Linked DNA regions of Hoeflea sp. 108. Each later gene encodes a partner of the first gene's protein in a complex. Links are inferred from orthologs where the notes say so. Each region holds a gene or a part of one and is shown on either strand. Other genes may lie near its edges. The genes, in order: B015_RS0115155 and uvrB.

Region 1 (15,031 bases):
GTCACCCCCGCCTCGACCGTACAGTCGAGGTCTTCGGCATTGACGGACAGGATCTTGTCCATTCGCGACGTATCAACCGAGATGCCGCCGGCCGGCGCGTTGACATGACCTTCCAGCGACGTGCCCGTGCCGAAGGCAATCACCGGCACACGATGTTGCGCGCAGACGCGCACCACGTCCTGCACATCTGCGGTGCTTTCGGCAAACATCACGCCATCGGGCATCTGGTTGGGCAGGTAGGTGGTGGTGTGGCCGTGCTGCTCGCGGATCGACTGGCCGGTCTGGAAGCGCTCGCCGAATTTCTGCTTGAGGATGCCGAGCGCCGTGGCAATGCCCTCCTCGTTCCGGACCATCGCCCTCAGGTCGCTCAGAGCCATGTTTTCCTCCGCGATTGGAACAGCCTGGCGCCTTGCCGGCATCTTATGCTCCGGTAATCTGCCAGCATCGGTGGTTTGTCCAGCGCCACCAAAGGCCAAGTCGAAGAGGATCGTCCATGCCAGTGCCATTCGTCTCAAGCGTCATGGAGATCGAGAAAGGCTGGATCGACTATAACGGCCATCTCAACATGGCCTACTACAACGTGCTGTTCGACCGCTGCAGCGACGAGGCGCTCGATGCGCTCGGCATGGGCGCAGCTTACGTCCGCGACAGGAAACTCACCATCTACACGGCGGAAGTCCATGTCTGCTACGTGCAGGAGCTGCATCTCGAGCATCTGGTCACCGCGACCTTCCAACTGCTCGACCATGACGACAAGCGCCTGCGCGTCTATCAGGAGCTGCGCCATGTCGATGGCTGGCTGGCGGCGACATCGGAATATCTCGCGCTGCATGTCGACATGACCGGCCCCAAGGTCGCCCCCTTCCCTGGGGATATCATGGCCAATCTCGATGCCATGCGCGCCGCCCATGCGGCCCTGCCCATGCCCGAACGGGCCGGCCGCTCGATCGGCATCAAGCGCAAGCCGGCATAGTGGCCTGACGGCCACATCAGGCTGCCAGGATTAACGTTACCTGTTCATAAACATGCTTTGCAGCCGTCGGTTCGTTGCCTGGACCGCGCCCCGCTCCGACACTTCCACACAGGCGAAGTTGAGTCGCGGCGGGCACCGGACGTCTCTGAGGCAAGGCATGCACACTGACATCGAAGCGACTGCCAGCAAGCTCGCCTGCGATCCGCGCATCAGCGACTACGACTTCTGGCGTTCGCTCCGCAACCTCAACAACGAGATCTTCGAGATCGCCAACAACAACGAGCCGATCCCGATCGAGATGCTGCGCTGGCGGGTCATCCTGCGCCAGGCGCGGTCCAAGCGCGGCGTCGCCTGAATTCGCGCCCGCGCAGGGCCTAACCTTTCCGAAATATTAAATTTTTGTCATGTGCCGCGGCCCCGAGAGTGCCGCCACAATCGAGGCGAAGCATGGCTGCGCTGGCTTCGCCATGCACGCAGCGTCTTCGCCCATTCTCCGGCGATCCACTGGCGCATTCCGATGCCTCCATGAGCTCGTTTCTGGTCGGGACGGATGGTTCGTCCCGGGGGGCGCAGCTTTGTCCGCAAGGAGGACGAGACAATGAGCTTTTCCAGGCTTGTAACTTCATGTGCGTTCGGCCTGACGGGGGTGGCCTTCGTGGCGCTCGCCACGCCAGGCTTCGCCGCCAACCCGTCGGCGGCGCAATCGACCACCAAGGCCTGCAGCCAGCAATACCAGGCCGCCAAGAAGGCCAACACCCTGAATGGCGAGAAATGGCCTGAGTTCCTGTCCAAGTGCAGCGCAGCGATGAACACAAACGCAGCGCCCGCAACCGCCCCCGCCAAGAAGCAGACCAATGCCATGGCGCCGGCAAACACCAACACCAGCACCACCAAGTCAGCAATCACCAAGTCCGCATCGGCCGCCTCAGGCAACACAGCCGGCCATCAGACCACCCAGCAGATCTGCAGCCAGCAATATCAGGCGGCCAAGACGGCCGGCACGCTCGGCAGCCAGAAGTGGCCCGACTTCCTGTCAAGCTGCAGCGCCAGCATCAAGAACGACAAATCCGATGCCACGATGCCGGCCGAACCCACCGTCGCTTCGGCCAAGCAGGCCATGCCCGCCACCTCGGCCAACGGCAAGCCGCTGTCGCCGGGTGAAGTCGCCTTCCGTCAGCGCATCCATGAATGCTCGACCGAATGGCAGAGCGAAAAGTCCGCTGGCACGCTGCCTGCAGGCGCCAAGTGGCCGCAATTCTGGAGCCAGTGCAACGCCAAGCTGAAGGCCCAGGGCTAAGGAGGCAAGGCATGAATGCTCAGGACATCGTCGATTCCGTAGCGACCCAGATCGGCGTCGATCCGGCGATAGCCGAGAAGGCTGTCGGCATGCTGCTTTCGGTGATCGAACATGAGTCCGGCGGGGTGGCCAGTGCCGGGATCTTCTCGAAGATACCCGGCGCCGACGACCTCGCCCACAACAACGACGTCATGGCTGCTTCCGGCGGCCAGGGCGGCCTGTTCGGCAGCTTGAGCTCGGCGCTTGGCGGCCTGCTCGGCGAAAAAGCCGGCGCCATGGTCAACGGCTTCTCGCAGCTGCAATCGCTCGGTCTCGACACGAGCCAGATCGAGCAGGCAGGCGAGACCCTGATCAGCCAGGCCAAGACTGCCGCCGGCCCCACCGCCGTCAACGGCCTCGTCGAGGCGGTGCCCGCACTCAAGGGGCATTTCGGGCTCTGACTTCAAGCCAGACGAAAAAGCCCGCGCCATGTGCGCGGGCTTTTCCGTGGACGGGATTCAGGATCGAAGCGGAAAACGCCCTATCCCAGCTTGTCCTTCAGGAACGCGACCGTCCGCCCCCAGGCGAGATCGGCCGCCGCCTTGTCGTAGCGTGCTTCCGACGTGTCGTTGTTGAAGGCATGCTGCGCGCCATCGTAGACGAAGACCTGAAACTCCTTGCCGGCTTTCTCCAGAGCCGCCTTGTAGGCATCGATGCCCGCGTTGATGCGCTCATCCTTGCCGGCATAATGCAGCATCAGCGCCGCCTTGATCCTGGCAATGTCAGCCTCGTCCTTGGGTTGGGCGCCGTAATAGGCGACGCCGGCCGAAAGCTCCGGCGCATTGACCGCCAGCGTGTTGACCAGGCCGCCGCCCCAGCAGAATCCGACCGCGCCGACCTTGCCGTTGGACAGCTCATTGGCCTTGAGGAAGGCCACCGTCGCCACGCCATTTGCGGTTGTCTGCGCCGCGTCCATCTTGCCGAACATCTCGCGCGCCTTGTCCTCATCGGCAGGCGTTCCGCCCTGCGGCGACAGGAAGTCGGGAGCCAGCGCGACGAAGCCTTCGAGCGCAAAGCGCCGCGCCACGTCGCGAATATGCGGGTTCAGGCCGCGATTCTCGTGGATGACGATGACCGCCGGCAGCTTGCCCGACTGGTCGGCGGGATGGACCAGATAGCCCTTCATTTCGCCTGTGGCGCCCGGATAGGCGATATCCTCGGCCTTCAGGCGCTTGTCGTCGTCGGCGACGATTGCCGCGCGCGCCTGGTTGGCTGCAAGCATGGGCACGATGACCGCCGCTGCCGCGCCGGAGCCCGCCAGCTTGGTCAGCTTCTCCATGAAGCCACGCCGGTCGAGCGTCAGATGGGTGTATTCGTCATAGGCATCGATCATCGCCTGGGTGATGGCAGGTCCTGTCATGTCTCGCTCCCTGTCTTCGACTTCAGGCGGCGAGTGTAGCGTATGCAAATGTAGTTGGTGTCACGGTTGCGTGAAGTTCCGCGCGCCCGCGCCGAAAGCAGCGCAGGCGCGTTTCGAAAGCTGCCCGGTCAAAAGCTGCCTAGTCCTGGCTTTCCATGAAGCGGATGCGATTGCCGAACGGGTCGATCACCTCGCACTCCAGCCCCCACTCCTGCTTCTCCAGGCCAGGCCGGTTGTATTTGTAGTTCTTGGCGATCAAGCCTTTCTGGAAGGCTTCGACGCCCTTCATGTAGCAGACGGCCGTCGCACCGGGGCTGGCATCGCCGGAATGCTCCGACAGGTGCAGCCTCAAGCCTCCGCGCGACACCTGGCAGTAGAGCGGCGCGCCGGGATGGAAGCGATGCTCCCAGTCGATCGTGCAGTCGAGAAAGCCTTCATAAAAGCCCCTCGCTTTGTCTTCGTCGAAGATGCGGAAGATCGGCACCGGCTGGGTGAAACTCACAACGCCGGCCGAGGGCTCTTCCGCCTTGTCCAGCTTGCTCGACAGGATGTTCCAGGTGTCGACGCCGAACTGGCGGGCGACGATTTCCAGCGCCTCGCTGTGGCTGACATCGAGGTTCTTTTGGGCAAGCGCCTCGCGCATGGCCTTCGCCATCGCCTTTGCGTCACGATAGGTTCGCATGATCTTTCGATCCTCTGGATGTGGCGAGAAATCCCATCAGTGCCCGCATTGCCGATGCTCTCACCATCCCACGGGATCAGTGACGGAAGCGTCCGATGTGTTCGCCATACCCTTGTCGGGGCGCGGACTGCCGGCCACATCAAGCCGTGTGGCAAGCTAGCAAGGCGGCAGCGGCGGGGTCAATGCCGTCGCTTTTCCCGGCAAAACCAGAACAAAACAGAGACGCGGCTGGCCTTTCCGCCCCGAATCACTACATTCGGGGCAAATGTCAGACTTTCCGGACGACATGCCCTTTTTCGACGAGCCCGGCGGGATGCCGCCCCGGGCTGCCAGCACGCCTGCGCCCAGCGGTATCGCCGCGCGCGCCATGGCCGCGCGGCAGGCTCCATCGGCGCCCGATTACCTCAAGGGCCTGAACCCCGAGCAGCGCCAGGCCGTCGAGACGACAGAGGGCCCGGTTCTCGTGCTCGCCGGCGCCGGCACCGGCAAGACGCGCGTGCTCACCACCCGCATCGCCCATATCCTCAGCCAGGGTCGCGCCTATCCCAGTCAGGTCCTCGCCGTCACCTTCACCAACAAGGCGGCGCGCGAGATGAAGCAGCGCATCGGCCATCTTGTCGGCGAAGCGGTCGAAGGCATGCCCTGGCTCGGCACCTTCCACTCCATCGGCGTCAAGATGCTGCGCCGCCATGCCGAGCTGGCCGGCCTGCGTTCCGACTTCACCATCTTGGACACCGACGACGTCATCCGCCTGATCAAGCAGCTGATCCAGGCCGAGGGCCTCGACGACAAGCGCTGGCCGGCGCGCCAGTTCGCCATGATGATCGACGGCTGGAAGAACAAGGGCCTCGGCCCGTCGGAGATTCCCGAGGGCGATGCCCGCTCCTTTGCCAATGGCAAGGGCCGCGAGCTCTACAGGGCCTATCAGGACCGGTTGCAGACGCTGAACGCCTGCGATTTCGGCGACCTTCTGTGCCACCCGATCCGCATCTTCCGCGCCTATCCTGACGTGCTCAAGGAATACCACAAGCGCTTCAAATACATCCTGGTCGACGAGTACCAGGACACCAATACGGCCCAGTATATGTGGCTGCGCCTCCTGGCCCAGGAGACCGGCGCTCCGGGGCAAAAGAACGTCTGCTGCGTCGGCGACGACGACCAGTCGATCTATGGCTGGCGCGGCGCCGAGGTCGACAACATCCTGCGCTTCGACAAGGATTTTCCCGGCGCCGTCGTCATCCGGCTCGAGCGCAACTATCGCTCGACCGCCCACATCCTGGGCGCTGCCGCCCATCTGATCGCCCACAATGAGGGTCGCCTCGGCAAGACCCTGTTCACCGAACAGGCCGATCCCGACGACGCCAAGGTCAATGTTCACGCTGCATGGGATTCCGAGGAGGAGGCCCGCGCCGTCGGTGAGACGATCGAGCAGTTGCAGCGCCAGAAGCACAATCTCAACGACATGGCGATCCTGGTGCGCGCCTCGTTCCAGATGCGCGAGTTCGAAGACCGCTTCGTCACGCTTGGCCTCAACTACCGCGTCATCGGCGGCCCGCGCTTCTACGAGCGTCAGGAGATCCGCGACGCCATGGCCTATTTCCGGGTCGTCGCCCAAGGGGCCGACGACCTCGCCTTCGAGCGCATCGTCAACGTGCCCAAGCGCGGCCTCGGCGAAGCCACCATTCGTCAGATCCATGACACCGCCCGCGCGCTCGGCATGCCGATGCTCCAGGCGGCCGCCCAGCTTGCCGAAAGCGATGAGCTCAAGCCCAAGCCGCGCGCCGCCCTTCGCGAGGTCGCGGCCAATTTCGAACGCTGGCAGAAGGCGCTCGACAACACCCCGCACACCGAACTCGCCGAGATCATTCTCGAAGAGAGCGGCTATACCGACATGTGGAAGAACGACCGCTCGGCCGAAGCGCCGGGCAGGCTCGAAAACCTCAAGGAGCTCATCCGCTCCATGGAGGAATACGAGTCGCTGCGTTCCTTCCTCGAGCATGTCGCGCTCGTCATGGACGCCGAGCAGGACGAGCAGCTCGACGCCGTCTCGATCATGACGCTGCACTCGGCCAAGGGCCTCGAATTCGAGACCGTGTTCCTGCCCGGCTGGGAGGAAGGCCTGTTCCCGCACCAGCGCGCGCTCGACGAAGGCGGCCGCTCGGGTCTCGAGGAAGAACGCCGCCTTGCTTATGTCGGCCTGACCCGCGCCAAGAAGAACCTGCATCTGTGGTTCGTCTCCAACCGCCGCATCCACGGCCTGTGGCAATCGACGATCCCCTCGCGCTTCCTCGACGAATTGCCCGAGGCGCATGTCGAGGTGGCGGATGCCGGCAATTCATATGGCGGCTATGGCGGCGGCAGCCGCAATCCCTATGGCGCCTCGCGTTTCGACGATGTCGGCCAGAAATCCTTCTCCAATACCTATGCCACGCCCGGCTGGCAGCGGGCGCAGCAGAACCGCACCGAGGCCACCGACCGCAACTGGGGCTCGCGCTCGGGCCACTCGGTCGAGCGCATCGGCTATGGCGAGACCGATTCCGGCTTCGGCGCCGGCCGCGGCTCGGTCAAGGGGCGCACCATCGACGGCGAACTGGTGGCAAAATCCGTCGCCACCGAACCGTCGCGCTTCAAGGTCGGCGACCGGGTGTTCCACCAGAAATTCGGCAACGGCAACATCTCGGCCATCGACGGCAACAAGCTGACCATCGACTTCGACAAGGCCGGCCAGAAAAAGGTGCTGGACGGGTTCGTGAACCCGGTGTGAGCATCCGGCGCGTTGCCATTCGACGACGCCCTGCACGAAACCTGCACGAAACTCCTGAACATATCCTCGTTCCGGCCACCATGCCTGCCCGATGCGGCGGCACATATGCCGCATGCAAACGACATCAGACATCGCTGCCCGCACGCCCCTGCAACTGCCCGTAAGGCTCCTCTCGGAAGCCTGGTGGCTGGCTGATCCAGCTCGGCCCCACACGCCTGCTGCGGTCATCCCGCTTTCCAGGGTCAAATCGACAGAACGCCGGGCCGGCGAGATGGAGCGCAGCGCATGAAGCTCTCCGCGTCTCCGGCAGCTCTATCCACCAGGATCGGCATCGTTCTGCTGCTGACGCTGGCAGCAGATTTCCTGCTGTTCAGACAGCCCTTGGGCATCTCCCTGTTCATCTTCGCGGGCCTTGTCGCCGCGGCCTTGATCGCCCTCCACCCGAGATCGCCCTACCCCGGTCCGCTCCTGGCCAAGCTGGCGATCGCCACCGCGGCCGTATTGCCGCTTGCCGAGAATGTCAGCCCGCTTTCGGCAGCGGTTTCGACTGCTGGACTTTCTGTCTTTGCCCTGTCGATCTCGGCGCGCCTGCGATCAGGCTCGACAAACGTCCTCAAGCTCGTCGCCGGATTTCTCGTGGCCGTTCCCTTCAGCCTGATGCACGACGTCCCGCGCCTGCGGAAACTGACCAGGTCCGGCAAAGGCGTGCGCTTCGCAAGTCTCGCGGCATGGACGCTCACTGTTGCGCTGGGGGGGCGTGTTCATCACGCTCTTCGGCATCGCAAACCCCGTCATCGGCCACTGGATATCGCTCATCGACCTGAGGGCCATCCTCGACCTTCTCGACATCTGGCGGCTGGCCTTCTGGCTCATCGTGATCGGGCTCGTCTGGGGCTTCCTCCGGCCGCGACTGCCTCGCTGGTGCCGCAGATACATCTCTTCCACGGTGAGAACCTCCACACCCGACCAGGACGGCAGCACGGTCTCCACCCTGCAACAGGCGATGTTCGGCACGGCCGCGATCCTGCGCGCCCTCGTCGTGTTCAACCTGCTGTTTGCCGTGCAGACCGTGCTCGACGGCGCCTATCTCTGGGGCGGCGTCGAGCTGCCCGCCGGGCTGACCTATGCAGCCTATGCCCATCGAGGCGCCTATGCCCTGATCGTCACGGCCCTGCTTGCCGCAGTCTTCGTGCTTGCCGCCCTCAGGCCCGGCAGTCCAACGTCGGCCGATCGTCGCATCCGCGCTCTTGTCTATCTCTGGTCCGCGCAGAACGTCGTGCTGGTGATATCGTCGATCCTGCGGCTCGATCTCTATGTCGACATCTATTCGCTGACCTACTGGCGCGTCGCTGCCTTCATCTGGATGGGGCTGGTGGCGACGGGCATCGTGCTGATTGTCGCCCGCATCGTGCTCGAGAAGTCGAACGAATGGTTGCTGGGCGCCAACATGCTGACGCTTTCTGCGGTTCTCTACACCTGTTGTTTCGTCAACTTCGCCGCAATCATCGCCCACTACAACGTTACCCATAGTCGTGAAATGTCCGGCAGGGGAACTGAATTGGACTGGTCATATCTGCATTCGCTCGGGCCTGCCGCGATCCCCGCGCTAGATCTGGCCTACAAACGCTCGAACGGCATGGGGGCAGACATGGAGCCAAGCTTCTGGGCGCGTTGGCGCGAAACGGACCGTTTCCGCATCGACCAGCAGAACTGGCGTGCGTGGAGCTTCCGCAACCACCGGCTCGCACGGTATCTCGGGCAGCCGCTTGTTCCCACCATGAATGCTCCGCGGTGACGGCGATGTCCCGCCACATACTCGTCGTCGACGACGATCCTCATATCCGAGACGTGATCTGCTTTGCCCTCGACAAGGCCGGCATGGAGACCGAGCCCGTGGCCGACGGCATGGCGGCCCTTGAGCGCATCGAACGCCGCATGCCCGACCTGATCGTGCTCGATGTCGGCATGCCCGAGATGGATGGGCTGGAACTGTGCCGCAGGCTCCGGCGCACCTCCGACGTGCCGGTGTTGTTCCTCTCGGCCCGCGACGAGGAAATCGACCGCATCCTCGGCCTCGAGATGGGCGGCGACGATTACGTCACCAAACCGTTCAGTCCGAGGGAGCTGGTGGCGCGCGTCAACGTCATCCTGCGCCGTGCACGCACCGCCCCCATGGATGCCGCGCCGCAGTGCCTGGCTCACGGCCGCCTCGCGCTCGATCCGGCGAGGCGGGCGGTCAGCTTCGACAATCGCGACCTCGATCTTACGGCCACCGAGTTCACCATCGTCAAGACGCTGATGGTCCGGCCGGCGCATGTGCTGAAGCGCAATCAGCTGATCGAGGCCAGCCATGCCGCCAACATCCACATTTCCGAGCGCACCGTGGACAGCCACGTCAGAAACATCCGCGCCAAGTTTGCCACATCGGGTTGCACAGACGTGATCGAGACCGTTCACGGCGTGGGCTTCCGGCTCGGGCGGTGCGGCGCGTGAACGACAAATGGCGCCCACCGATCGGCATCGTCGTGCTGGCCATCCTGATGACCGTGATGGCTCTGCCGCTGGTAGGGCTGTTCTGCTTCCAGATTTATGAGCAGCGCTTCGGCGCAGACGCCGGCGCGGCACTGGTGTCGCAAGGCGCAATCGCCGCGTCCGCCACGGTCGTCGGCGTCACCCTGCTGATCGCCTTCGTCTTCATCCGCACCATAACCCGCCCCATGCACAATCTGATGGAGCGGACCGCACGCATCGCCGAAGGCGAAGTCGACGCCGTCCGCCCGCTTGCCCATCATGGCACGCGCGAGATGGCGGAACTGTCGAAGGCCTTCCTCGACATGGCGCGCAAGCTGCAGGCGCGATCTGACACGATCCGCACTTTCGCCACCCATGTCTCGCATGAGCTGAAATCGCCGCTGACGGCTATTCAGGGCGCCGCTGAGCTGCTGCGCGACGCCGGCGACGACATGGACCCGGCCACGCGGATACGCTTCCTCGACAACATCGTCGCCGACACCGACCGGTTGAACCGCCTGGTTCGCCGCCTGATCGAACTGGCCCGTGCCGACAATCCCGGCCTGTCCGGCCAGAGCACGTCACTTGCCGAAATCCTCTGCCACCTCGCCCCTGTCGAAGGTGTCGATGTTTCGATCGTTTCGGGCGCCGACACCCGCTTTGCCATCTCGCCGGAAAACGGAGCGGCAATCCTTTCCAATCTCGTCGACAACTCGTTGCGTCATGGCGCCAGCCGTTTTGTACTGGACGCAAGCAGTTCGGACGGCATCGTCGTCATCGCTGCCGCCGACGACGGCCATGGCGTGTCGGCAAACAATCGCGAACGCATCTTCGAGCCCTTCTTCACCACCAGGCGCGAAAGCGGCGGTACCGGCCTGGGCCTCGGCATCGTGACGACGCTGCTCAACGCCCATGAGGGAACGATCCGGCTTTCGAGCGCAGAAAAAGGCGCGCGCTTCGAAATCCGGCTGCCGGCGGCGTAAGGCGCTGGCGACGCTCGTTCGCCGGCAACCCCAGGCCAAGGCTCATACGCTTGCCCCAAGCCCCCTGCCACTAATCGGTTGCCGCCCCGCCTGCGCAGGAATAGTATTAGTATGCACTAAACTAATCACGCAGGGAGGCGATGACGATGCGCCAGTATATCGACTGCCGTGAATACCCCAGCGAAATGAAGTGCACGGTTGCCATTTCGGCCGACAGCGAGGACGAATTGATCAATGCTGCCGTCCAGCACGCGGTTTCCGTCCACAGTGCCCAGGACACGCCGGCCTTCCGCGCCGAAATCAGGAAAGTGATCCACAAGGGCGCCCCGCCCAATTAGAAACGTCCTGATAGGGCGCACGCTGCTGGCATCCGGGACCCGTGTCTCAGGGTCGCATCGGTCAAATGGCATGACTGGCCGCGGCCCGCTTGTCAGGCTGCGGCGGCGAGCGACGACATTCGTGACGACCGATTCGCTCCCGGTCGCGACAATCCTACTGGCTGGGCACTGAGCGTGTTCCGGCGCGCATGTCGCGCAACCGCTCGGCGGCGGAGGCTGCAAGCTCGGCATACTGGTCTTCCAGCGCCTCGGCTGCGACCAGCACCTCCGGTTCGAAATCGTTGGCCTCGAGCACCTGCCTGAGTTTTTCGACGAACTCGGCCTGCTGCTCGAGCGCGGCAAACAGCTTCTTCACCTGGTCGCGGCTGATGTCGGGGCTGGCGAGCGTGGCTGGCACCTCGAGCGCCATCTGCGCGCCGGTCTCGGCCTGTTCGCTGAGTATCTTCAACCAGTCAGTCACAACGCACCCAAACCCCACCATGATCTTGTCCCTCCAAGGCGGGATCGTCAACCTGCAGGCGCAAAGCTGGACGCCTACCCTCTCGTCTTCCGATTGCGCTTCGCTGCCTCCTCGCATTTCTTCCTGATGTCCTCGACCTCGCTTTCGGTCAGATGCTCGATGCCGATCAGGAGATTGCGCGCGTCGCCGACGCGGATCAGCTCGTCGAGCTTGGTCTGGATGGCCGCGCTGTCGCGGTTCTGGGTGTTCTGGATGAGAAACACCATCAGGAAGGTTACGATCGTCGTGCCGGTGTTGATGATCAGCTGCCACGTATCGGAAAAGTCGAACATCGGCCCCGTCACCGCCCAGACAAGGATAACCAGGCAGCACAGCAGGAACGACAGGGGCGTGCCGGAGGCATAGGCGACCTTGTTGGCAATGCGGGTGAACAGGCGCTCGAACATCGCGGCATTTCCTCGTTTCGCAGGAAAAACCGCCTGATAGCGGCTCTGGTTCCACCCAGGCCATCGGTCACAATGCCGCCAGCGCCTCCCTGAGAACGACGGCCTGGTTATGCGTCTCGTCGCGGGCCGAATAGACCAGCGTCAACGGCCGCTTGCCGGTATGGGTCCGCAACGCTTCGAGTTGCGCGTGCTGGCCATCGAGTTCGGCAAGGTAGCGTGAGCGAAACTCATCCCAGCGCGCTGGCTCGTGGCCGAACCACTTTCGGAGTTCGGTCGAAGGCGCGATCTCCTTCATCCAGAGATCGACCGCAGCCGCCTGCTTGCTGACGCCGCGCGGCCAGACGCGGTCGACGAGTACGCGCAAGCCGTCATCGGGCGACGGTGCCTCATAGACACGCTTGATGCGGATATCAGCCATACGCACCTCCACAGACGATGGCTGGGGCGCGGCCGCAGACAGCCTAGCCCCAGCGGTCCAGAAACGCCTCGATCGGCAGCGTCTGCATGTCGGGAATGGCTTCGAACAGCCGCTCGGCGGGCCAGTCCCACCAGGCAAGCGCCTCTATGCGGACAATGATCTCCGCCGGAAAACGCATCTTCAGCCGCTTCGCCGGCACGCCCACAAAAACCTCGAACGGGGCGATGTCGCGGGTCACCACGGCGTTCGCGCCGATGACCGCGCCATTGCCGACGCTGACGCCGGGCATGACCACCGCCCCGTGCCCGATCCAGACATCGTGCCCGATGCTGACGGGCTTTGCCCTGCGACGCTCGCGAAATTCACCGTCGACGCCGAGATAGCGGAAATACTCGTTCGGCCGGTAGCTCACCTTGTGCGTCGTCAGCCGTTCCATCGGGTGATCGAGCGCGTTGATGCGCGTGTTGGCCGCGATCGAGCAGAACTTGCCGATGGTGGTGTAGATCGCCTCCGAATGGCGCTCGAAATAGGAATAGTCGCCGACAACGACCTCGCGCAGCACCACGCGCTCGCCGATGGCGACATGGCGGCCGAGCCGGCAGCCTTTCAGCTCCGAGGTCGGGTGGATGCGCGGTTCGTCATTCTTGAAGCGAAGGTCGGCTTGATCGTTCATGAGGCGGGTTTACGCCCGCCCCACACGCGCTGCAAGCTACTGCGGCTTGCCCTTGGTCCAGGTGACGTTCTGGTTGTACAGCGGTACCGTCGTCATCGACATCTTGGCCGAGCCGTTCTGCACCTGGCGCGAATGGGCGAGATAGATCAGCGTCTGGTTCTGCTTGTCGTAGATGCGGTTCACCACCTGCTCTTTCCAGATCAGGCTGATGCCCTGTTTGAACACTTCCTCGCCACCCTGCTTCAGACTGATGTCGCCGATGGTGATCGGTCCGGTCTGCTGGCACGAGATCGCCGTGTCCGACGGGTTTTCGAACCAGTTGCCCTTCTGCAGCCGGTCGATCACGCCGCGGTCGAAATAAGAAACATGGCAGGTCACGCCCTCGACTTTGGGGTCCTTGATCGCCTCGACGAGGATGTCGTTGCCGAGCCAGTCGACGCCGACCTCGCCCACCTGTTCGGCCAACGCCGGAGCTGTGGCGCCAACTGCAAGGGCGGTGGCAAGGACAAAAAGGCTGAGCCGCATGGTAACCTCCTGGGGATCTGATGCTGTCAGAACTTGGGTCCGCCAGTTGTCGGTTGCAAGGCGCAAGTCTTCGTCGCGCTCGCGAAATGGTGTTCCCAAGCACAGAGACGGCGTCAACATGTCACTTTTGGCAAAGCCCGCATCGCGCTATGAATGAGCGATGAAACAGGCTCAGCCAATATCGCTCTCGACGACCGCGTGGCTCGCGCTCGGCGCAGCAGCGTTTGCGGCCGCCTCGGGCCTTGCCTTCGCCTCCTGGCTGGACAAAGCGGGCGGAATCTTCATGTCGCTCGTCGACGCCGGCATGTCCTGGTGCTTCTGATCCCGCCGACACCCCAAACCGAAAGAACCCTCCCCCGATGATGCGCACGATCCTTGCCGGCATTCTGGTCCTCATGGCAGCCGGCGTCGGTTGGCTGACCTTCGACTGGTACCAGAAGCAGAACACCGCCCAGGCCTTCGGCGCGCCTTTCGTCCTCGTCGACCAGAAGGGCAAGGAAATCACCGAGGCGGCCTTCCGTGGCCAGCCGAGCGCCGTGTTCTTCGGCTTCACCCATTGCCCCGAAGTCTGCCCGACGACGCTGTTCGAACTCGACGGCTGGCTCAAGCAGCTCGGCGACGAAGGCAAGAACATCCGCGCCTATTTCGTTTCGGTCGACCCCGAGCGCGACACGGCCGACGTGATGAACAGCTACGTCACCAACGTGTCCGACCGCATCATCGGCATCACCGGCACGCCGGAAAAGATCGCCGCGATGACCAAGGCTTTCGGCATCTACTCCAAGAAGGTGCCGACCGAAGGCGGCGACTACACGATGGACCACACGGCCTCGGTGCTTTTGCTCAACAGCAAGGGTGATTTCTTCGGCACCATCGCCTATGAGGAGAACCCAACCGCCGCGCTTGCCAAGCTCCAGCGGCTTGCCAAAGAAGGCTGACCCTTTCGGACCCGACATGACCCAGACACGGCTGCACATCACCACCGGCCGCGAAGCCGCCAACCGCATCTTCGCCGCCCTCGAGACCGCCTTCGAGGAAGATGGCTGGCCGATCGCCGTGATCGAGGTCGACGAGGACCGCGACATCCACGAGGTGTCGCTCTATGCCGACGGCGAGGTCGAGGACATTGCGCGGCGCATGGCCGAGGTCATTGCTGAGGCGGGCCATAAGGGTCCGCTCGGCCGCGAGGTGCTGCCCGATGTCGACTGGGTGGCGAAGTCGCTTGAAGGCCTCAAGCCGGTCGAGGCCGGGCGCTTCATCGTCCATGGCGGCCACGACCGCGAGGATGTGCGCCCCGGACAGATCGCCATAGAGATCGAGGCAGGCCTTGCCTTCGGCACCGGGCACCATGGCACCACGGCCGGCTGCCTGGAGATGATCGAAAAGGTCGTGACCTCAGAGAAGCCGGTCAACGCGCTCGACCTCGGCACCGGCAGTGCTGTGCTGGCAATCGCGGTCGCCAAGCTGGCGCCGATCCCGGTTCTCGCCACCGACATCGACCCGGTGGCGACCGATGTCGCCGCCGCCAATGTCCGCCTCAACGGCGTCGAGGCCCATGTCGA
Region 2 (15,563 bases), 410 kb from region 1 along the record:
TCTCGGCCAATGTCGCCGTCATCGACCCCGGCAAGGTCGGCCGACCGATCACCATCGTCGTCGAGATCGCAGTCGAGAGCGAGAAGATAGACCTGCTCGACGCCGTCAAGGCGAGCTTTGCCGCAGCACCCGAAGTGCAGCAATGCTACTATGTCACCGGCGAGGCCGACTTCGTGCTGATCGTGACGGTGACGTCGATGGCTGAATATGAGGCGCTGACCCGGCGGCTGTTCTTCGCCAATCCCAACATCAAGCGCTTCCGCACGCTGGTCGCGATGGACCGGGTCAAGGCCGGCCTGACCGTGCCGCTCGGCTAACGGGCGGAGTTGCTCAGCCGGGCTTTCTTCGCACCAAAGATGGCTTGACGACTGTAATGGTATAACATTATTGATACCGCATCGAAATGCAGCAAGGAGAGCATCGTGCCGGTGCGAACAGCAAGACGCCTGCCCGTGACGGTCCTGTCGGGCTTCCTGGGGGCGGGGAAGACGACGCTTCTCAACCACGTTCTCAACAACAGGGAAGGCCGCAAGGTCGCGGTCATCGTCAACGACATGAGCGAGGTGAACATCGATGCAGCACTGCTGCGCGATGGCGGCGCCAACCTGTCGCGGACCGAGGAAAAGCTGGTCGAGCTCAGCAATGGCTGCATCTGCTGCACGCTGCGCGACGACCTGCTCAAGAGCGTCAGGGAGCTGGCCGAACAGGGGCGCTTCGACTACCTGCTGATCGAATCGAGCGGCATTTCCGAGCCGCTGCCTGTGGCCTCGACCTTCGAGTTCCGCGACGAGCATGGCGAAAGCCTGTCCGACGTGGCGCGGCTCGACACGATGGTGACGGTGGTCGACGCGGCGAACCTGCTTAAGGACTATGCCTCGTCGGAGTTCCTGCGCGACAGGGGCCAGTCGCTCGGCGCGGGCGACGAACGCACTTTGGTCGACCTCTTGGTGGAGCAGATCGAGTTCGCCGACGTGGTGGTGCTCAACAAGGTGTCGGCGGCAAGCCGCGACGACATCGAGGCGGCGCGCAGGATCATCCGGGCGCTGAACCCCGATGCCCATGTGGTTGAGGTCGATTTTGGCGCGGTGCCGCTGGCGGAGGTGCTCGACACCGGCCGCTTCGACTTCGACCGCGCCGAGCAGCATCCGCTGTGGTTCAAGGAACTGCACGGTTTCGCAGATCATGTGCCGGAGACGCAGGAATATGGCGTCAGCTCCTTCGTCTACCGCGCCCGTCGACCGTTCGACCCTGTAAAACTCAAGGCATTCATATCGAGGGAGTGGCCAGGCGTGATCCGGGCCAAAGGCTTCTTCTGGCTGGCGACGCGGCCGCAGCATGTCGGCGAGCTGAGCCAGGCCGGCGCCCTGGTGCGCACCGCCAGGCGGGGCCTGTGGTGGGCCGCGGTGCCGAGGTCGCGCTGGCCCGACCATGCCGAATGGCAGGCGGCGATGCAGCCTTATCTCGATCCCGTCTGGGGCGATCGGCGGCAGGAGATCGTCTTCATCGGTTGCCACCCGATGAACGAGGTGCGCATCCGCGCCGAACTCGACAGCTGCCTTGTCGACGCGGAAGGTTTTGCCCCCGAACTCTGGCGCAATCTCGCCGATCCGTTTCCGGACTGGGAGAAGTCGGCGGCATGACGCTTGCCAGGACGCTGCTCACGCTGTGGCGGGGCTCGCATACGGATTGCGCGTGTCATCCTCCCAGGACCAGCGCCTTCCGTGCCGAGGAGGTGCCTCGGGCCGATAAGCCCGAGGCACGCCAGCGCGTCAGTTGCGACGAGGCTCCGGAAAGACCGGATCGAGGCTCAGGGTGATTTCGGCGGGGGCGCAGAACACCGCGCCGGGCACATGATCGCTTTCGGCCAGCGCAAACCGCACCGCCGATTCCCTGTCGGCGAAGATGCCGCCGACCATGGCCTTTTCGTCGCTGACCACCCAGTGGCCGGAGGCGTCGCGGCCGACCATGAAGCGATGGCTGTGGAGTGCCGGATGGATGTCGTGAGCAGCGCTGCCCATGATTTTTGCCTTTCCTGAAGTTCTTTCAAAGCGATGCGGTCGAACCGCGTCTGCACTGATGATGCGAGGCCTTCGCCATAGGGTTTCGATTGAGGGCGAAGGACAAGGACATCGGGATTTCACAGGTGCCGCCTGATGAAGCCGGGCCCCGGGCGTGCGGGGCGGGCGGCGCGCAGGCGCGGCTGCGGTTCGAAAGCGGTCAAGGCAGTGCGGATCGCTGCCGCCGTCTCCGGCTCGGCCTCGAGCAAAGGCAGGCGCATATCGGGCTGGATCCTGCCCATGGCGTGCAGCGCATATTTCACCGGCACCGGATTGGTCTCGCGTTCGAGCGCCGCAATCAGCGGGCGCAGGCGCTGCTGAATGGCGCGGGCGGTGTGGGTGTCGCCCCGCCGGCAGGCGTCGTGCATGTCGACGCACAGGCGCGGGACGACATTGGCGACGACCGAGATGGTACCGCTGCCGCCCATGGTGTTGAAGCCGAAGGCAGTGGCGTCATGCCCCGACAGGGCGACGAAGCGGCTGCCGAAACGCTGGGACTGGGCCATCTGGCGCGACAGGTCGCCGGTGGCGTCCTTGAAGCCGACGATCGAAGGGATGTCGGCGAGCCGCGCCATGGTTTCGGGCGCAAGGTCGACGCCGGTGCGGGAAGGCACGTTGTAGACGATGATGGGGATGTCGACCTTTGCCGCGACCGTCTCGAAATGCCTGACGATGCCGCTCTGCGTCGGCCTGTTGTAATAGGGCGTGACGATTAGGACCGCATCGGCGCCGAAGTCGCGCGAGGCCGCCGTGAAGGCCACGGTCGCATCGGTGCTGTTGCTGCCGGTTCCGGCAATGACAGGCACGCGCCCGGCAGAGACCGCGACGCAGGTGCGGATGACGGCGATGCGCTCGTGCCAGGCAAGCGTCGGCGCTTCCCCTGTCGTGCCGCAGGGCACCAGGCCGTTGATGCCTTCGCTGATCTGCCATTCCGTCAGCGCGGCAAGTGCGGCGAGGTCGACCTCGCCACCCCGGAAGGGGGTGACGAGCGCCGACATGGCGCCGAACAGGCGCCGGCGAAGCTGGTCAGTGGTCATGGAAAAAACTCCTGTTGGGCTGGAGAGGGGACGCCGGCCTTGGGCCGCGTCGGGATCGCTGCGGAAAGGTCCTGAGCAGAGCCATCAGCACGGCTGCGGCGAGATCGGCATGTTCGGCCTTGCGCAGCCGTGCCGACGATCCGGCGCGCATGGCGCACTGCCAGCGGCCGTCGTGCAGGGTAAGCGTTTCGATGGCGCGCGGCGGCTCGGCGCTTTGGGCAAGCAGCGTCACGGCGTCGAGCAGCGCATCGGCTGCCATCAGCGACTGGAAGCGCCGGCGTGTGGTCAACGCACGATCCTCGATCGCCGCGAAGCTCGCTGCCACCGCCCAGACATGATGCTCGCGCAGGATTCTTGCAGCGGCGATGCGGTCGGCCAATGTCGGGTCGGGCTTCATGGTGGAACAGAGATAGGGCTGCACCGCGTGAAGGTTCGAGACGCAGCGGCAGGGAGATTTATAGGGAAAGCATAAAGATCGGCGGGGCCGCTCGCGGCGGGGCGGTCCGGCGAAACTAACTTGCAGCGCGGCGGCCGCAACAGAGCGCAATTCTCGCCCGCCTTGCCCTATGAATTGCCGCTTACGACAACGGCCAGACGGTGCGACAGCAGATGATCCTCTATTACCAGACCCATTCGCCCTTTGCCCGCAAGGCGCTGGTGTTCGCCCACGAGGCGGGCCTCGCCGACCGGCTCGAGGTCATCCACCAGGAAACCAGCCCGACGCTGCGCAATGATCGCGTCTATGCCGAAAACCCGCTGGGGAAAGTGCCTGTCCTGATGCAGGCGGACGGCGAGCCGATCCTCGATTCCGATGTCATCTGCGCCTATCTCGACACGCTGCATGACGGGCGGAAGCTGATCCCTGGAGAAGGCGAGGTCCGTTGGCAGGCGCTGCGGCTGCAGGCGGTGGCGCAAGGGCTGGCGCAGACCGGCATCGGCTTGCGCTGGGAAACCGAAAGGCGGCCCGAGCAACTGCGCTACGAGGCGCTTGCCGAGGGTTACCGGGACAAGATCGAGGCGACCTATGACTGGCTCGAAGCCGCCGTGGATGCCGACGCGCCCCTGCATGTCGGGCATATCGCGCTGGCGACCGCGCTGTCGTGGATGGCGTTTCGCGACCTGCCGTCGTTTCGCGGGCGGCAGCGGCTGACGCGCTGGTTCGACGCATTCGAGCAACGGCCGTCGATGCTGGCGACGCCGCTGTCGGGCGAGACGCACGACCGCTGAGGTGCTGCGCGCCTTCAGGCGCGCAGCGGCTAGCCTTGGATCAGGCCGGCTTGACCGGCGCGTTCATCGCCCAGGCGACGCCGAAGGGATCGCGGAGCCGGCCCCAGCGGTCGCCCCAGAACATGACGTCGAGCGGCACCTCAACCTCGCAGCCGGCATCCACAGCGCGCTTCCACCAGGCGTCGATGTCGTCGCCGAGGATGAGCTGCATGGTATAGCCCTGCGCCTTTTCGTGCGCATGGCCGTGCTCGGGAAAGGCATCGCTCAGCATCATCGACGAGCCGTTGACGTAGAGATGGACATGCATGGTCCGTCCCTTTTCGTCCGCCGGGACCGCAAAAATGGTCTCGGCGCCGAAGGCACGCTTGTAGAACTCGGCCGCCTTCAGGGCGCCGTCGACCTGCAGATAGGCGACCAGGCCGCCAAGAACCTTCGGTGCGGGGTAGTCGATCTTCTGTGCTTCAGACATTTCAGTCTCCGTTCCTCGTTACGAGCCAATCACCGCCTTTTGCGGCGTCTGTTGCAGGCATCGTTGGCCGCCTTCGGCCGATGCCTCGCCACTAGGACGAACGAAGTCCGCCCAGGTCGACATGGCCGACGACATTTTTTCCACCGCAGCCGAGGCGGGCCGAAGGCGCGCGGTTCTGTGCTGAAACAGCGAGCTGGATCAGGCAAGAACTTGCGAACGGGCGCCGACCACGTCGCGTATGTGCAATGCCAGTTCCTGGGAAAGGCGCGTCGGGCCTGCATGCGGCTGATAGAGATTGATCCAGAAGCTCGGCAAGGACGGCAGCCCATGCCGCTCGCCCAGGATTTCAAAGCCCGGCGGTACGGTCGAAGCGAGCAGCGGCGCCACCGCAATATCGGCGTCGAGTGTCGCCAGGATGGGATCGAAATTGCTGTCTTCGCAGACCCAGCGCCAGACCCGTCCCTGGTCTGCCAGTGCCTTGAGCGCAAAGGGTCGCAGCATGCAGGTTTCGTCATCAGTCGATATGGGCAGCGGATCGCGCTCATAGGCCTGGCCACCCTTGGCGCCGACCCAGACCAACGGGTCGGACAGCAGCGTCTCGCCATTGTGGCCGCATTTTTTCTCCACCGCGAAGGTCAGGTCGACCTCGCCGCCATCGAGCTTTTCAAGCAGGCGCTGGGTTATGTCGCAAATGAGTGACACGCGCACGCGCGGCCAGGCCTGGTCGAATTGCTTGAGGATGGGAGCGCCGAAGCAACGGACGAAATCGGAAGGAATGCCGAGGCGGATTTCTCCCTCGAATTCGGCTTCGTTCATCGCCGACCAGACCTCGTCATTGTTGCGGACGAGGCGGCGCGCCTGGACGACAAGGCGCTCGCCCGTTGGCGTCAGTTTCAGGCCCTTGCGGTCGCGCTCGAAGAGGGCGCAGCCGAAACTGTCCTCGAGCCGCTTGACCTGCTGGCTGACGGCCGCCTGTGTGAGGTTGAGCACTTTGGCCGAACTGGTCATCCCGCCGGTGTCGACCACGGCCAGGAATGCCCTCAGCAACGCGATATCGATGTTGTATGGCATAAGGACCTCTTATCGAGGTCATAATATACATTCGTTTCCATTATGCCAGTCGGGTCGTTAGCCTGTTCCCATTCCCTGGAGACCGGCCATGACGACCATGATCGAAAATCAAGGCAGGACCGCACGTCGCGGCAGGCTCGCCCGCGCCATGCTTGTAACAGTCGGTTCGGCGGCGTCGGCCATTCGCCAATGGGGTGCCGCACGGAGACTGTCGCGCCTGGACGATGCCGCATTGAAGGATCTCTGCATCTCGCGCGGCAACATCGAGTGGGCGGTGCGGCAGACGCAAGGGTCGCAGGACAATCAAGGGCCGTGCTAGCGATCGCTCCTTGCCGCTCTCAGTGAAGCTGCTTTGCTTATTTCCCCGGCCGTCCTGATTTGCCCGGCCGCCGCTTTTCGCGCGCGGCTTCGGCCGGGTCCTCGTAGGAGCCGGCGCCGATCTTGGCGCGCTTGATCGGCTTGACGCCTTCGACCGGCTTTTCGGTGCGGCGGACGGTCATCTCGTCGAGGTTGTTCTTCTTGAACAGCGACTTGCCGTCGTCGGGAACGCCATAGTCGGAGCCGTGGGCTTCTGCCGCCGATTGTTTCTTGAACAGCGAGCGCGACACGGCGCCGGCTGGCGTCGTCATGTCGGTGCCCGGGCCCATGTCGTCGATATGAGGCTTGGCAAACAGCGACTTGCCCGACGGCCTTGTGCCGTCGGCGCCCATTTCATCGAGTTCGGGCTTGCGGAACATGTTGGGGCGCGCGGCCTTGGCGGCCTCCTCGGCGGCGCGCGCCTCGTCGAGCTTGCGGAAACGCTCCTGCTCCTCGGCGGTGCGGTGCTTGGCGACGCCCTTGTTGTGCTTGCCCTTCTCGCGGCCCGAGGACGGGCTCTGACCCTCGACCTCGCGGGCCAGCGGATCGTCGGAGATGGCGAGCTCCATCTCGCGCAGGCGCTTGATCTCGTCGCGGATGCGGGCCGCTTTCTCGAAGTCGAGGTCGGTGGCGGCGTTGCGCATCTGCTTGTCGAGGGCTTCGAGATGGGCCTTGAGGTTGTTGCCCATCATCGAACCGGCATCGTCGGTGAACTGCGAGATGTCGGCGCGGACGTGGTCCTTCTCGTAGACCGAATCGAGGATGTCGGAGATGCGCGACTTGACGCTCTCCGGCGTGATGCCGTTGGCCTCGTTCCACACCATCTGCTTTTCGCGGCGGCGCGTGGTCTCGGCCATCGCGCGCTCCATCGAGCCGGTGATCTGGTCGGCGTAGAGGATGACCTTGCCGTCGACGTTACGCGCCGCGCGGCCGATGGTCTGGATCAGCGAGGTTTCGGAACGCAGGAAGCCTTCCTTGTCGGCGTCGAGGATGGCGACGAAACCGCATTCGGGAATGTCGAGGCCTTCGCGCAGCAGGTTGATGCCGACCAGCACGTCGAAGGCGCCGAGGCGCAGGTCGCGCAGAATCTCGATGCGCTCCAGCGTGTCGATGTCGGAGTGCATGTAGCGGACGCGGACGCCGTTTTCGTGCAGGTATTCGGTCAGGTCCTCGGCCATGCGCTTGGTCAGCACCGTCACCAGCGTGCGGTAGCCGGCCCTGGTCGTCTCCCGGATTTCGCCGACGACATCGTCGACCTGGTTCTTGGCGGGGCGCACCTCGACCGGCGGGTCGATCAGACCGGTCGGGCGGATGACCTGCTCGGCGAACACGCCGCCGGCCTCTTCCATTTCCCACTGTCCCGGCGTGGCCGAGACGCCGATGGTGAGCGGGCGCATGGCGTCCCATTCCTCGAAGCGCAGCGGACGGTTGTCCATGCAGGACGGCAGGCGGAAGCCGTATTCGGCCAGCGTCGCCTTACGACGGAAGTCGCCCCTGTACATGCCGCCGATCTGGGGCACGGTGACGTGGCTTTCGTCGATGAAGACGAGCGCGTTGTCGGGGATGTATTCGAACAGGGTCGGCGGCGGATCGCCGGGGCGGCGGCCGGTGAGATAGCGCGAATAGTTTTCGATGCCGGCGCAGGAGCCGGTGGCCTCGAGCATCTCGAGGTCGAAGCGGGTGCGCTGTTCCAGACGCTGGGCCTCGAGCAGGCGGCCAGCCTTTTCAAGCTCTTGCAGGCGGTGCTGCAGCTCTTCCTTGATCGACTTGATGGCCTGATTCAAGGTCGGGCGCGGCGTCACATAGTGCGAGTTGGCGTAGATCTTGACCGACTTGAGGTCGCCGGTCTTCTGCCCGGTGAGCGGGTCGAACTCGGTGATCTGCTCGATTTCGTCGCCGAACAGCGAGATGCGCCAGGCCGAGTCTTCAAGGTGGGCGGGGAAGATCTCGATGGTGTCGCCGCGCACGCGGAACGAGCCGCGCACGAAGTTGATGTCCTGGCGCTTGTATTGCTGGGCGACGAGGTCGGCGAGCAGCTGGCGCTGGTCGAGCCGGTCGCCGACCTGCATCTGGAAGGTCATCGCCGTATAGGTTTCGACCGAGCCGATACCGTAGATGCAGGACACCGAGGCGACGATGATGACGTCGTCGCGTTCGAGCAGCGATCGCGTCGCCGAGTGGCGCATGCGGTCGATCTGCTCGTTGATGGTCGATTCCTTCTCGATATAGGTGTCGGTGCGCGGGACGTAGGCCTCGGGCTGGTAGTAGTCGTAATAGGAGACGAAATACTCGACCGCGTTGTCGGGGAAGAACTTCTTGAACTCGGCATAGAGCTGGGCGGCCAGCGTCTTGTTGGGCGCGAGGATCAGCGCCGGGCGCTGCGTCTGCTCGATCACCTTGGCCATGGTGAAGGTCTTGCCCGAGCCGGTGACGCCGAGCAGCACCTGGGTACGGTCGGCATTGCCGACGCCCTCGACGAGGTCCTTGATGGCGGTGGGCTGGTCGCCGGCCGGCTCGAACTCCGACTGCATGACGATCTGGATGCCGCCTTCGGATTTTTCCGGCCGGGCGGGGCGGTGGGGAACCCAGATCTCGCCGTTTTTGTGCAGCGGGTTGCCGCTCTCGATGAGCGCCGAAAGCGCGGCCACCGTGGCGGTGACGCCTGAATTGGACAGCGACGCCGCGTCCTCAAGCGAAATGTCGAGGCCGGCGACCGGGTTGAGGCCGGCGGCCGCGCGTTCCTTGGCGGAGGCAGCGCCACCCATCGAGGTGCCGCGCGCCGAACGGGTCGGCGCCGAGCTCTTCTCGGGGATCTTTTTGGCCTTGGGCTGGGGCTTTTCCGCTTCCCGCGCGATCTCGTCGGCCCAGTCGGAGATCGACCCGGACAAGGGGGCTCCCGTGAACTCAGCCTGAGGCACCTCGCCGAAACCATCGCGATGCAGCGGTTCGGACGCGTCGAGATAGGCGGTCACGCCATTGCCGCCGCGCTTGTTCGCGGCACGTCCAGAGATCGCCGAAGGCGATTTTTTGTCGGGAGATTTGGCCATGAGCGGAATATGGGCGGTATCGGTCCAAATGGAAAGGGCGCGGCGCCGGAAAGCCGGCGCACGCGCCCATGCCTGTTCTTGCTGCTGACAACAGGCTGTCAGGAAGTGCCTACCGCGGGCAGGGGAAGCCGGGCGCTATCTTGCAGTGCGCGCCGGGCGGACGCGGCCTGGGTGGCCGTGGCTTGGGCGGGCGATTCCAGTTCGGAGGCCGGTTCCAGTGCGGCGGACGATAATGCGGCGGACGCACGACGATGGTCGGCGCCACGATCACTGCCGGCGGGCGGCCGACATAGTCGGAGAGAAAGTTGGCCGAGACCCATCCCCTCAGCCTCGGGCCGTAGACATTGCACCAGTTGCCTTCGCAGCCGCGCAGGTCGACGGGCGTGCCCTCACGCAGCATTCCGACCTTGGCATAGCCGGTGCCGGGGCCGCTGCGGACGTTGACATTGCCGGTGGTGAAGGCGTCGGCCGCCATGGCTATCGCCGGCAGTACCATCGTCCCGGCCAGCACCGCTGCGGTGACGGCAAGTTTTCGAAACATCATGGGCAGTTCTCCGAGCCGAAGTTCATGTCGAACCATGACAAGCTAACGCTCCTTGTCATTCTGGCCAGTGGCCTGATGTCGTTATGCTTTATACCTGTGTAACGATGCGATTGTTGCCGTGCCGCAGGCTTTTGCCATATTTAAGCCACGGCTAATGGCTTCTGGTCGCGCACCATCTGTCGGACCGGTCGCAAGCACGTGATCCCAGCGCAATCGTCGTTTGAACATCTGCCGGCCGATGCGAGGGGCGCATGAAGATCGTGCATCTGGTCGGCCATGGCGGGCTGAATGGCGTGGCAACGAGTTCCAGGATGCTGATCCAGGCCCAGCTCGACGCCGGCCACGACATCATGCTCGTCCAGATGAAAGGCTCGTGGATCGAAGGCCAGCCGTTCAATGGCCCGATCCGGACGGTCACGTCCGACCTGTTCTCCAAGCCGGACGAACTTCGCCGCGTCGGCTATGCCATTCGCGACTGGGGCGAGGACGTCGTCCACGCCCATGGCAGCCGGGCCAACAAGTTCGGGCTCGTGTTCCGCTGTGCCGCCGGCACGCCCGTCGTCATGACGGCGCATGCGCGGCAGTTCCAGCTGCCCTGGCTGTTTGCGCATGAGGTCATCGCGCCGAGCAAATGGACCGCGGATTATTATGCCAGGCACATGCTGGTTTCGCGCCGCCGCCTCCATCTCATTCCGAACATGTTCGACACCGGCAGCATCGCGCCCGCAACCGCCGAACGCAGGCGCGCGGCGCGCCGCGCCCTGGGCATCCGGGAAGAGGCATTCCTGATCGGCTCGATCGGGCACCTGTCTCAGCGCAAGAACCAGCTCGACATGGTCGGTGTGCTGCGCGGGTTGCTGGCCGGCGGTGTCGATGCGGAGCTGCTGGTGATCGGCGCAGATATCGACGGGGTCGAGCCGATGCCCGGCTGGAACGCCGCCTTGGCCGGTTCCGAGGTTGAGGGCAGAGTCCATCTGCCGGGGCAGCGCAAAGATGCTCTGAATCTGCTGCCGGCCTTCGACCTGTTTCTGATGACGTCGCGCGACGAGCAGGCGCCGATCGCACCGCTGGAGGCCATGGCGGCTGAAATAGCTGTGTTGTCGACGCGCGTCGGCAACATGGTGGACCTGTTGCCGGAGGAGCGCCTGTTTGCCGTCGGCGATGTCGAGGGCATGACGGCTGCCGCGTTGAGGCTCCGGGACAATGCGTTGCGTGCCACGCTGGGCGCGCAGGACAGGCAGACACTTGTGCGAAAGCTTGCCCCGCAGCGGATCGTCAGCGAGATCGACGGGGTCTATCGCCTGGCAATGGAACGGGCCGGCCGGCGTCCAAGACGACGCGCTGCATAAGTATAGCCGGGCCACCTTCGCACAATGTTTTGCTGGTAAGGTGGGTTGGGTGACAATTCAGGCGCAGCGTGTCCAACTATCCTCTCTCCTACAAGCTTTCCTGGCCGCTTCGCTTCCTGAAGCCGTCGTTGGGCGGGAACGTTCCGGGCTTCCTGCCGGCGCAGGGCGAATTCTTGCCGCCACCGCAGCGCAGTGCGCGGCTGGCCTTCGTCGGCGACATCTCCGCCGTGGCCAATCGCCGGCCGCCCGAATGCGATGCCGGTTTGCGGCAGCTGCTGGCATCGGCAGATCTGGTGATCGGCAATTGCGAGAGCCCGGTCGTCGAGCGGCCAACAGCCCGGCTGGGCATGCTGGTCGGTTCGCATCACGCCATGTCGGCACAGTTCCTCGAGGGCGCGCTGGGATCCGTGGGCATCAGCCATGACAGGCTGGTGCTGTCGCTTGCCAACAATCATGTGCTCGACCAGGGCATTGGCGGTTATGACGAGACGCTGGCGGCGCTGGCGAAGCTCGGCATCGCCACAACAGGCACCGATGTTGCGGCACGCAAGGTGGCGGTCGGTCCGCTGACGCTGGCGCTGGTCGCCTTCACGCAATGGCGCAACGCCGATGCCCAGGAATTTGCCGGTCGCGTCGGCATGGCCGAGGATTTTTTCGCGGGCTGCAAATCAGTGATACCAGGCTGCGAAGGTGTGGATCTCATTTGCGCCGTGCCGCACTGGGACTGGGAGTTCCGCCATTTTCCGCGGCCGCAGACGCGCGCCTGGGCCGAGCGCCTGGCCGAGCTCGGCGTCGGGCTCGCGGTCGGGCACCACGCCCATGTGGTGCAGCCGGTCGAGCGGATCGGCGACACACTGGTGGCTTATGGCGTCGGCGATTTTTTCGGCACCGCCTTTGCCAGGCAGCCCTGGCCGGGCCGGATCGGGGCGATCATGGTGGCCGAGATCAGCGCCGACGACGAGACGCGCGGGCAGGTGGCGTCGTATCGCATGGTGCCGTTTGCCCGGCTGCGCGCCGGCGACCGCGAACGGCTGCTACAGCTTGAAGCGGTGCCCGGCGCGGCGGGAGAGAGGATGCGGCAGCGTTGGGATGCGATTTTCGCCGGCGGCTAAGCAATTCCAGGAAAAGTGCGCAGCGGTTTTCGGTCAGGAATTGCGTAAGAACAAAAAGAGAGAGGGTTTTCCGCATTTCGAAGAAAAGCGGAAACCCTCCAGGAACCTGCTGATGCTCGCGACCTGATTCCGCATCCTGCTCCATGTCGTTGTTTCCGCATGATTTGCGCCGACCGGCCTTGCGAAAGACGCGGGCGACTTTTTCGCGGAATTGATTATCATCCGGCGGGGCTTGCCGGCCATGCCGGCATCTGGGGGACAGAATGAGCGCATCCGGTTTCATGCCCGACGAAGCAGTCATCGCCGGGATAAGACGAGACATCGAGGCCTATGAGGCGCAGCGCAAGGCGGCAATCCGGTCGGTGCGCTGGCGGGTGCCGGTCTATCTCGGCCTGCTGGTCGTCGTGGTCATCGGATTGGCCATGGTGCTCAATCTTGGCGCCGACCCTTACGAGCTCTGGTTCTCGACGCTGCATATCTATCTCTATCTGGCCGCCTTCCTCGCCTCCTTCGCCGTCTATGTGCTGGCGGCCAGCACCGGCGGCAACCTGCAGGCCTCGCTGCGCGACAAGCTGCTGCCGATCGCCTTCGGTTTTGTCCAGGACATCAGGCTCGCCAAGAACGTGACGCCGAAGAGCTTCGCCAGGCTGCCGCGCGAGACCATCGGCGACTTCGACGGCAGCCAGTTCGACGACGTCATCTCGGGCAGCTATGACGGCTTTTCATTCGAGCTCTACGAGGCGTCGCTGTGGCAGCGCTCCGGCAAGGCCGATGTCGAGCTGTTCGATGGCGTCGTCGTCGCCTTCGACATGGTCAAGCCGTTCGACGGCGTGCTGGTGGCAACGGTGAAGACCACTGCCGTCATGGGCTTTTTCCGGGAGATGTTCGGCGGCCGGCTGACGGAGATCAAGTCGGGCCTTGCCGATATCGACGCGGCCTATGATTTCCGCACCGACACTCCTGATGCCGCGCAGCCGCTGGTTTCGGGGCAGATGGCGCAGGCGCTCGGCTGGCTGAACGAGGTCTGGCCTGGCGCGCCGGCACGCATCGCCATCAATGGCAGCGACGGCTTCCTGCTCCTGCCCGACAAGAGGGACTTCTTCGAGCTTCCGCCCGATGCGGTCACTGTCGACTACAAGACCCATGTCGAGCCGATGATCGCCGATATCGCCACCATGCTGGCGACAGCGTCATTGGTGCGCAAGATCGGCACCTGACGCTCCTGGGCCTTGAAGCGTTTCGGAAACCGATCCCGGTCTGCGGGCCGATGCGTCAGCCGTAGCGCAGCTTGAGCCCGAGAATGGCGAGGATGAAGAGCAGCGTGACCGAGTTCGACAGGATGACGGGCAGCGAGCCGAGCGCCACGCCGTAGACGATCCAGAGCGAGATGCCGGTGGCAAGGGCCGCGTTGGTGCCGAGCGAGATGTCGCTCGTCTTGCGCTCGCGCAGGATCTTCAGGATCTGCGGAAGCCACGCAAGCGTGGTCAGGACAGCGGCGACGGAGCCGACGATTTCGAACAGGGGGTGCAAGGCGGGAGCTTTCAAATGAGCACGCTTTGTGCAGGCCAAGATATGCCAGAATCCGCGGGTGCTGTGAAGCGGCGCGCCTCGGCTGGACCAACGGAACAGTGGTGCAAAACGTCGCGGGGGCAGGCGGCAAACCCATGCTGGTCGTCGCCTGTTTCAGGTCTTTCGTGATCGGCGATCTCGAAATCCGGCACCGGAATGGCCGTGAGGTGACCGGCATATGACGGCGCCGAGACCTTGCCTGATATAGCTTTCGACGCTGCACAAGAGCAGCGAAGCAGGTTGCAAAGGCTTGTCCTGCCTTCGAATGTGGCAGAATTAAGCTTATGATTCTGTTCGATAATTTCACTCAACGTGATTTGCGGTGCGGCGTGGCGGCGGGCATTCTCCAGGTCGTTCGGCGGGCCTTGCTACGAGGGCAGGGCCAGCCCGGACAGACCAGAACGGGAGTACCAGACATGAACAAGATCCTTGCAACGGCCGTCGCTTCGCTTGCCTTCATTGGTGCCGCCTATGCGGCCGATCTCGAAGGCACCGTCGCCTCGGTCGATCCGGCAACGCGGTCGATCACGCTGGAAGACGGCAAGACCTATGTCGTGCCTGAGAGCATTTCGGTCGAAGGCCTCGCGGCCGGAGCCAAGGTGAAGGTGACCGTCGACGACACGACAGGTGCGGTGACGGCCATCGAAAAAGCCTCCTAGAACCCAAGGTTTCGCTGACGGCGCCCGGCCGGCATTCTCCCCGGCCGGGCGCCGAAGCGTTCCATCGGCGCCCTTCCAAGCTGCCGACGCCGGCCCTTCGGGGCCGGCAATCTTTTGTCCCCAGTCTAGAAGCCGGGGGCGAGGTTCTGGGCGAGCCAGGACGACGAGCGCCTGGCCGCATCAAGCGTTCCGGCGGCGGCGTTGCCGAAGCCATCGCGCACCAGCGCGTAGCCATTGGCGGTGCGATAGAGCACGGAGCGGCCGCCCTCGACGATGCCGGCCACCGTCGTCCGCTCGGCCGGCTTGGCCTCAATGACCTCAGATGGCGCCGATGCCAGTTGCGGCTCGGCAAAAACAGTGGTGCGGCAGATGCCGGTGACCAGCGGATAGTCGTGGTTGCCCTGATGCAGGATGCGGCTCTTCATCGCCGCCTCGCAGTCGGCGACCGAGGTCCATTGTGCCGGCGTCTCGCCGATATATTCACACAGCTTGGCATCGCAGTCGCAGCCGACAATGGTCATGGCGACAAGTGCTGACTTGATCACGGTCCGAATCCCCAGGGAAAGTTAACACTGCGATTTCTCTGCTGCGATCGCGGCGCCAGTTGGCCGCAATCATGGCATGATGGTGGCTTCGGCTTTCGCGGCAACGTTGTGGCGCACCGGAGCCGGTTCCGGCCTTGGCGGCTTGTGCTGCGAGTTGATGTGAACTTCCCAACCTTTTCCTTGCGCAATTGCCTCGGCGGCTAACAATGGGCGCGGAGGCGGCGGCCATTGACTGCCGGGAGGGTCTGGTTGGTGAAGATCGGCGTCATCAGGAATCCGGTGGCAGGCGGCGGGCGGCTCGACGCCCATTGGGCCGATGTCGTTGCGACGCTTTCGCAGCGCTTTTCCGACCTCGAGATCCGCGAAACCGAAGAGCCCGGCGACGGCGCGGTGCTGGCGCGCGATCTCGTCGCGCTCGGCTGCGAGATCGTCGTGGCCGCCGGTGGCGACGGCACGATCAGCGAGGTGGCCGACGGGCTTTTGCAGATGCAGGCCGAAACCGGCAGCACGGCGGCGCTCG

Evidence for each region.
Region 2: the proteins of B015_RS0115155 (region 1) and uvrB are in contact, whole or in part, in a crystal structure (PDB 7EGT), measured with the Thermus thermophilus proteins. The link is inferred for Hoeflea sp. 108 from one-to-one orthologs. Residues at the interface, in WP_096412145.1 of Thermus thermophilus: His654, Arg656, Phe657, Gln666, Asp668, Glu669, Lys680, Arg681, Leu682, Ser683, Lys685, Tyr686, Ala687; in WP_096411307.1 of Thermus thermophilus: Glu23, Leu25, Arg26, Asp27, Gly28, Glu29, Arg30, Phe31, Arg55, Glu326, Asp327, Phe328, Glu379, Ser382, Gln383, His398, Gly400, Arg401.

Annotation. Positions count from the first base shown.
Region 1 is NZ_KB890024.1:3,043,440-3,058,470, forward strand. What follows is about bases 4,267-7,365. They hold B015_RS0115155 (UvrD-helicase domain-containing protein), read left to right. Parts: upstream 4,267-4,616; coding sequence 4,617-7,115; downstream 7,116-7,365. Other genes in these bases: B015_RS0115150 (glyoxalase superfamily protein), read right to left, coding at 4,267-4,351. In the rest of the region: B015_RS0115120 (FAD-linked oxidase C-terminal domain-containing protein), read right to left, coding at 1-377; B015_RS0115125 (thioesterase family protein), read left to right, coding at 494-973; B015_RS0115130 (hypothetical protein), read left to right, coding at 1,131-1,328; B015_RS0115135 (hypothetical protein), read left to right, coding at 1,572-2,270; B015_RS0115140 (DUF2780 domain-containing protein), read left to right, coding at 2,282-2,710; B015_RS0115145 (dienelactone hydrolase family protein), read right to left, coding at 2,791-3,669; more of B015_RS0115150, read right to left, coding at 3,809-4,266; B015_RS30935 (DUF4153 domain-containing protein), read left to right, coding at 7,873-8,910; B015_RS0115165 (response regulator transcription factor), read left to right, coding at 8,916-9,608; B015_RS0115170 (HAMP domain-containing sensor histidine kinase), read left to right, coding at 9,605-10,609; B015_RS0115175 (DUF1059 domain-containing protein), read left to right, coding at 10,750-10,947; B015_RS0115180 (hypothetical protein), read right to left, coding at 11,102-11,407; B015_RS0115185 (low affinity iron permease family protein), read right to left, coding at 11,482-11,853; B015_RS0115190 (DUF488 domain-containing protein), read right to left, coding at 11,921-12,271; B015_RS0115195 (DapH/DapD/GlmU-related protein), read right to left, coding at 12,315-12,944; B015_RS0115200 (CreA family protein), read right to left, coding at 12,981-13,469; and 3 more genes. UniProt on the Escherichia coli protein: A helicase with DNA-dependent ATPase activity. Unwinds DNA duplexes with 3'-5' polarity. Translocates on single-stranded DNA with 3'-5' polarity. Initiates unwinding more efficiently from a nicked substrate than double-stranded DNA.
Region 2 is NZ_KB890024.1:3,446,925-3,462,487, reverse strand. What follows is about bases 6,018-9,648. They hold uvrB (excinuclease ABC subunit UvrB), read right to left. Parts: upstream 9,266-9,648; coding sequence 6,218-9,265; downstream 6,018-6,217. Other genes in these bases: B015_RS0117185 (SH3 domain-containing protein), read right to left, coding at 9,375-9,648; B015_RS0117195 (DUF1127 domain-containing protein), read left to right, coding at 6,018-6,180. Outside these bases: B015_RS0117235 (Lrp/AsnC family transcriptional regulator), read left to right, coding at 1-317; zinc metallochaperone GTPase ZigA, read left to right, coding at 429-1,640; B015_RS0117225 (hypothetical protein), read right to left, coding at 1,770-2,018; dapA (4-hydroxy-tetrahydrodipicolinate synthase), read right to left, coding at 2,138-3,094; B015_RS0117215 (hypothetical protein), read right to left, coding at 3,084-3,515; B015_RS0117210 (glutathione S-transferase), read left to right, coding at 3,704-4,321; B015_RS0117205 (glyoxalase/bleomycin resistance/extradiol dioxygenase family protein), read right to left, coding at 4,362-4,790; B015_RS0117200 (LysR family transcriptional regulator), read right to left, coding at 4,989-5,861; more of B015_RS0117195, read left to right, coding at 5,950-6,017; more of B015_RS0117185, read right to left, coding at 9,649-9,809; B015_RS0117180 (glycosyltransferase family 4 protein), read left to right, coding at 10,061-11,158; B015_RS0117175 (CapA family protein), read left to right, coding at 11,227-12,270; B015_RS0117170 (DUF3137 domain-containing protein), read left to right, coding at 12,534-13,487; B015_RS0117165 (SemiSWEET transporter), read right to left, coding at 13,543-13,800; B015_RS0117160 (DUF1344 domain-containing protein), read left to right, coding at 14,256-14,498; B015_RS0117155 (hypothetical protein), read right to left, coding at 14,624-15,043; B015_RS0117150 (diacylglycerol kinase family protein), read left to right, coding at 15,296-15,563. UniProt on the Escherichia coli protein: The UvrABC repair system catalyzes the recognition and processing of DNA lesions. A damage recognition complex composed of 2 UvrA and 2 UvrB subunits scans DNA for abnormalities.